DNA from 2 places in the Lysinibacillus irui genome. Region 1 is predicted to be linked to the other one. Evidence: a T-box and tRNA genes for the amino acid it is inferred to sense, from the RefSeq annotation. Region 1 holds a T-box; the other holds one or more tRNA genes.
What was found. A T-box is a leader RNA that pairs with one kind of tRNA and senses whether it is charged. The one in region 1 lies ahead of argS (arginine--tRNA ligase), so its partner is inferred to be a tRNA-Arg.
Positions count from the first base shown of each region.

Region 1 (3,409 bases):
CTCACATATTTGCAGGTGACTCGATGCCCAATAAAGTGAGTGATTCTTTTAAGATGATTGCGACACAATAACATAGTGCTATACGTGATGTTTGTTGTGCATCATCGGCTAATATTTTATGTTGTGCATAATATTTATTCAATAAACGTGCAAGCTGTAACGCGAACTTTGCTATTAGCGACGGATCTGCCTGTTCAAAAGCTGTGACCACCACGTTAGGAAATTGTTCTAATAATAAAATAATCGGCCAAGCCTGCTCACCTAATGCTTCGAGAGTCACGTCATGTGATGGTACCTCGACTTTTTCTAAAATGGAACACAGACGTGCGTAGGTGTATTGCACATATGGCCCTGTTTCTCCTTCAAAATTCATCATTTGTTCGATTGAGAATTCAATATCATTTTGGCGATGATATTTTAAATCATTGAAAATGACCGCACCTACCCCTACTTGCTGTGCTACTTGTTCTTTATTTGGTAAATGAGGGTTCTTTTCTTCAATATTGTGCTTGGCCGTTGCAATAGCCTCTTTGAGCACATCAGCAAGCAACACCACTTTGCCTTTACGTGTAGACATTTTTTTACCATCCTTAAGCATCATCCCAAATGGTACGTGGTGTAGACGGTTTGCCCAAGCATAGCCCATTTTGTCGATGACTCGAAATAGTTGCTTAAAGTGTAGTGATTGCTCATTACCGACCACGTAGAAAATCTTTTCTGGCTGGTAGTGCTGTTGACGATAGAAGGCTGCAGCTAAGTCACGCGTTGCATAAAGCGTAGCTCCATCCGTTTTTGTAATTAAGCACGGTGGCATATTGTCTAACTCAACTACATATGCCCCGTCTGATTCTACTAAGAGTTCTTTATCTTTTAGCTCTGTCACAACGGCTGTCATTTTATCATTGTAAAAGGCCTCTCCCGTAAAGGCATCAAAATCAATGCCGAGTAGCTGATAGATTGTCTGAAACTCTACTAAGGAGACATCTCTGAACCACTGCCATAATGCGAGTGCCTCTTCATCGCCGTCTTCTAACGCTTTAAAGGCTGCACGTGCCTGTTCGTTTAGTGTTGGATCTTGCTCTGCTTTTTCATGAAACTTCACATAAATCTTTAATAACTCCTCAATCGGTGATGCTGTAATGGCCTGTTTGTCACCCCAATAATGATACGCCACGATGAGTTTACCAAATTGGGTGCCCCAGTCACCTAGATGATTGATACGAATCGCTTGATAGCCATTTTTCGTAGCAATATTAGCTAATGCATTGCCGATGACCGTTGAACGTAAATGTCCCATGGAGAAAGGCTTCGCAATATTGGGCGATGAAAAATCTAACACGACGCGTCCCATGGCAGTTTGATTGGTGCCATATAAGTGTTTCTCGTGCAGGATATTGCTTAACACATGCTGCGTCACTTGCTGTTGATTCAAAAAAATATTGACATAGCCACCCACAGCCTCCACACGCTGGATGTCATCACTTTTTAACTGATTCGCTATATCCGCGGCAATACTTTGCGGTGATCTCTTCCATGTTTTAGCTAACGTAAAGCACGGAAATGCCACATCCCCAAGCTCTAAAGTTCTTGGTTTTTCTAATAAATGTTCAATCTCATCCACCGATAACTGTTGATTAAAAACTTCTGCAATACTATTAGCAATTTGTTTATTCATTTTCCCATCCTCCTGTTCAAATAAAAAAGCCCCCGTCTCTATAAATTAGAGACGAGAGCATAGTAATCCCGTGGTACCACTCTAGTTGCCATTGTTATGACCACTTTCCGTTGTTAACGAGGTGACGCCCCGCTATTCTCTACTACTAGTTCGAGAATCTTCTCCAAAGTGCGCTTCATTCATGGTTTCTGTATTAGGCTCACACCATCCCTAACTCGCTTGCCAGCTGTCCCATCAACTACTCTCTTTTTCATCGAATTTTTTTATGATTTTGACATATATTACAGGACTTTCTAGTTGGCGTCAATATGATTTTCATTTTCCTTTTGAAAAAACGCTCCTCATCAGGAGGAACGTTCTTTTTCTACATAGTGAATGACATCGGCCATGATGGCGTACATCTCTTTTAATTTTAAATTCTTATTCTCTTTGACTTTCTTCGCCACTTTTTCCGTGACGATTCCTTTTTCAATCAACGTATCCCAGCTAGTAGCATCGGATTTGCCTAAAAGAACGTCAGCCAAATATTGTGCCATTTCATCTCTCATAATGGCTTCATCACCATTATTATAAACTTTATTAATGACAATTTCGAGCTGATCCTTCTTAGCTGTGGCACTCTCTCCACCAGCACGGAGCATACTCTCTTTTAGCATTTTAGCAAACTTAATTTTTGTTGCCTTACTATCGACTTTTAAATCATTTTCGTAGCCACCTACTACAAGACCGTAATTAATGAGTGTTTGAATGGCTTCATCATACCATTTTCCTTGATACGGATACTCAACAGAAAATGAATCAACATAAGCTCCCTGTTTTTCGAGCTGCTTTCTTAAAGAGGCAATAAGCTTTTTATCCTTGCTCATGTCTCTAAAGCTGATATTCTCTTTCAAAGCTAGTGCAGCCGCAGTACCAGCCGCTTCACCTGTTACCATTCCGGTAGGCACAATACGCGCACTACCAGCTGCCAGTGACGAATAACCGGCTGAGCGTCCAACCACTAGCAAGCCATCAATATCCTTCGGTACTAATGAACGGAAAGGAATGGCATACTGCTTTGGTGCAGCAATGACGTAGCCATAGTCATGAGGTGTCTGTGCTTGCACATCCACTGGGTATGAAGCAATTCCAATACTATCCCACTGATCACTATTTTTCCAAAGATCTGCCATTGGTAATTGATATTCGGCCCAAATATGTCTTGTTTCTCTCACATACAGCTCTTCTGGATAGCTGACAATTTCCGCTTTTTCAAATCCAGGGAAATTTTCCTGTAAATATTTGAGAATGTGTAACGTTTCTTTCTTACCTGCCGCAATGGCCGCTTGTTTGGAGTTGTCATTCAAGCCATCAATGCCAAAGATTTGTAAGGCATTAATAAAATATTCATCATCGACGCGCGCTAAATTTAACCCTCTTAATCTCGTGCCCTCTTGTATAGGCTTGTATTCATCATGTAGCTTTGTGAAGCCCCACATAACCGTATGATTTAAGTTGGCTCCGCCAAATACGTCAGACTTCGCTGCTTTTTTCACTTCATCCCAATCTACATTTTTTAAATGCAGCATTAAAGTCACAGCCATGCGTTTATCCTTTATGCCAATATCCTCTCCACCTACAAAGAAAGGAACATTCGACATTGCAGCAAAATCAGCATCCTGTGTGGCATCTATAAAAGATTTCCCCGTCACAACATATGTACCGTACGCATTTTTTAATTCGACTGAGGTTACT
Region 1 covers NZ_CP113527.1:2,162,504-2,165,912, reverse strand. The annotation lists gene argS (arginine--tRNA ligase) at 2-1,675, opposite strand; T-box leader at 1,720-1,938, opposite strand; gene OU989_RS10860 (FAD-dependent oxidoreductase) at 2,020-3,409, opposite strand, start outside.

Region 2 (3,409 bases), 1.8 Mb from region 1:
AACATCCAAGGCAGAAGCAGCAATTGCAGCTTTAGATATTGACAAGTTAAGTGAAGTTCTTGGCATAGGCGTTGTGACCATTCAAGATATCGTGGATACTTTAATGAAACCAAGCCGAGACCCACGTGATGCCTTCCCGCAACCATTGCTGAAAACCGATGTGTTGAAAATGGAAGATTTAAAAATAGGGATGGAGCTCCAGGGGACAGTTCGAAATGTAGTAGATTTCGGTGCATTTGTTGATATTGGAGTGAAACAAGACGGACTTGTGCATATTTCTAAACTACAAACTAAGCGCATTAAACATCCATTAGAAGTTGTAGCTTTAGGTGATATTGTCACTGTTTGGGTTGAACAAATAGACGTAAATAAAGGGCGTATTTCTTTAACAATGCTTCCGCCTAAAAATCAAACATTAGAATAAGTAATAAATTTTTACCACACTGTCTATACTACGCAGTGTGGTATTCTTGTTGTTAGAGGTGATCATTATGAACAATGAGGAATTACAACAGCTTGTTCGTCGCTTATCCTTGGAAAGTTTTCAAAAGCCATTTCAACATCAAGCCTACTTTAACGCTAGATTACGTTCAACAGGAGGGCGGTATCTTTTACAATCCCATAATATAGAAATTAATCCTAAAGCCTTTGAGCTATATGGCGTTAAGGAAATTGAAGGTATAGTCCTGCATGAACTATGTCATTATCATTTACATATAGAAGGTAAAGGGTATCAACATCGAGATCAAGACTTTCGGGCATTATTAAAAAAAGTAAATGCACCTCGATTTTGCTCAGTTTTACAACCTCCTAAAGCATCAACTACCAAATATAGTCGTCGTTATACTTATACTTGTGTCAATTGCCAACAATTATATGTTCGAAAAATAAAAATGAATGTTGAAAAGTATTGTTGTAGCAAGTGTTTGGGGAGATTAAAACTATTAGAGTAAAAAAATAAAAAAACAGTTGACGTTTTATTAAGTTGTCCCTATAATAGTAAAAGTCGACAAGATAACGACGACAACATTACATGATTATTCCGAAGTAGCTCAGTTGGTAGTAGCACCTGACTGTTAATCAGGTTGTCGCAGGTTCGAGTCCTGCCTTCGGAGCCATGGCCCCTTGGTCAAGTGGTTAAGACACCGCCCTTTCACGGCGGTAACACGGGTTCGAATCCCGTAGGGGTCATTTTCTTTATATTTTAAATTACAATAATTTGGTCCCGTGGTGTAGCGGTTAACATGCCTGCCTGTCACGCAGGAGATCGCCGGTTCGATCCCGGTCGGGACCGCCACTTATTGGGGTATAGCCAAGCGGTAAGGCAACGGATTTTGATTCCGTCATGCCTAGGTTCGAATCCTAGTACCCCAGCCATTCATTTCTTAATTTGAGCCATTAGCTCAGTTGGTAGAGCATCTGACTTTTAATCAGAGGGTCGAAGGTTCGAGTCCTTCATGGCTCATCTTATTTTAAGAAAAAAGGTTGACTTTTTTGGTTATCGTAGTATAATGAGAAAGTTACTAATCGAATGCGGTCGTGGCGGAACGGCAGACGCGCTAGGTTGAGGGCCTAGTGGGGGCAACCCCGTGGAGGTTCAAGTCCTCTCGGCCGCACCAAGTCATTTAATTTTATATGCGCCCGTAGCTCAATTGGATAGAGCGTCTGACTACGGATCAGAAGGTTGTGGGTTCGACTCCTGCCGGGCGCGCCAATTTTAAACAATAAATACGCGGGTGTAGTTTAATGGTAAAACCTCAGCCTTCCAAGCTGATGTCGTGAGTTCGATTCTCATCACCCGCTCCAAAAAAAGTGTTGACAACCAAATGGTTGTGTGATAACATAAAGAAGTTGTCTGAAAGACGACGTTATGAACCTTGAAAACTGAACAAGCAAAACGTAATCAATAAAGTTTTAAGTAACTAGTTTCGGCTAGTGAACAAAACAAAATTTTGGACATCAAAATTGATGCCAGCAAAACAATTTGAGCTAATCAAATTTCTTTTATGGAGAGTTTGATCCTGGCTCAGGACGAACGCTGGCGGCGTGCCTAATACATGCAAGTCGAGCGAACAGAGAAGGAGCTTGCTCCTTTGACGTTAGCGGCGGACGGGTGAGTAACACGTGGGCAACCTACCTTATAGTTTGGGATAACTCCGGGAAACCGGGGCTAATACCGAATAATCTGTTCCACCTCATGGTGGAACACTGAAAGACGGTTTCGGCTGTCGCTATAAGATGGGCCCGCGGCGCATTAGCTAGTTGGTGAGGTAACGGCTCACCAAGGCGACGATGCGTAGCCGACCTGAGAGGGTGATCGGCCACACTGGGACTGAGACACGGCCCAGACTCCTACGGGAGGCAGCAGTAGGGAATCTTCCACAATGGGCGAAAGCCTGATGGAGCAACGCCGCGTGAGTGAAGAAGGTTTTCGGATCGTAAAACTCTGTTGTAAGGGAAGAACAAGTACAGTAGTAACTGGCTGTACCTTGACGGTACCTTATTAGAAAGCCACGGCTAACTACGTGCCAGCAGCCGCGGTAATACGTAGGTGGCAAGCGTTGTCCGGAATTATTGGGCGTAAAGCGCGCGCAGGCGGTCCTTTAAGTCTGATGTGAAAGCCCACGGCTCAACCGTGGAGGGTCATTGGAAACTGGGGGACTTGAGTGCAGAAGAGGAAAGTGGAATTCCAAGTGTAGCGGTGAAATGCGTAGAGATTTGGAGGAACACCAGTGGCGAAGGCGACTTTCTGGTCTGTAACTGACGCTGAGGCGCGAAAGCGTGGGGAGCAAACAGGATTAGATACCCTGGTAGTCCACGCCGTAAACGATGAGTGCTAAGTGTTAGGGGGTTTCCGCCCCTTAGTGCTGCAGCTAACGCATTAAGCACTCCGCCTGGGGAGTACGGTCGCAAGACTGAAACTCAAAGGAATTGACGGGGGCCCGCACAAGCGGTGGAGCATGTGGTTTAATTCGAAGCAACGCGAAGAACCTTACCAGGTCTTGACATCCCGTTGACCACTGTAGAGATATAGTTTCCCCTTCGGGGGCAACGGTGACAGGTGGTGCATGGTTGTCGTCAGCTCGTGTCGTGAGATGTTGGGTTAAGTCCCGCAACGAGCGCAACCCTTGATCTTAGTTGCCATCATTTAGTTGGGCACTCTAAGGTGACTGCCGGTGACAAACCGGAGGAAGGTGGGGATGACGTCAAATCATCATGCCCCTTATGACCTGGGCTACACACGTGCTACAATGGACGATACAAACGGTTGCCAACTCGCGAGAGGGAGCTAATCCGATAAAGTCGTTCTCAGTTCGGATTGTAGGCTGCAACTCGCCTACATGAAGCCGGAATCGCTAGTAATCGCGGATCAGCATGCCGCGGTGAATACGTTCCCGGGCCTTGTACA
Region 2 covers NZ_CP113527.1:3,972,583-3,975,991, reverse strand. The annotation lists gene OU989_RS20000 (Tex family protein) at 1-424, shown strand, start outside; gene OU989_RS19995 (SprT family protein) at 492-953, shown strand; tRNA gene OU989_RS19990 (tRNA-Asn) at 1,042-1,118, shown strand; tRNA gene OU989_RS19985 (tRNA-Glu) at 1,120-1,191, shown strand; tRNA gene OU989_RS19980 (tRNA-Asp) at 1,222-1,297, shown strand; tRNA gene OU989_RS19975 (tRNA-Gln) at 1,303-1,377, shown strand; tRNA gene OU989_RS19970 (tRNA-Lys) at 1,393-1,465, shown strand; tRNA gene OU989_RS19965 (tRNA-Leu) at 1,534-1,619, shown strand; tRNA gene OU989_RS19960 (tRNA-Arg) at 1,638-1,714, shown strand; tRNA gene OU989_RS19955 (tRNA-Gly) at 1,733-1,806, shown strand; rRNA gene OU989_RS19950 (16S ribosomal RNA) at 2,004-3,409, shown strand, end outside.
Region 2: it has a tRNA-Arg gene. The T-box ahead of argS (arginine--tRNA ligase) is inferred to sense a tRNA for this amino acid. The anticodon was not compared.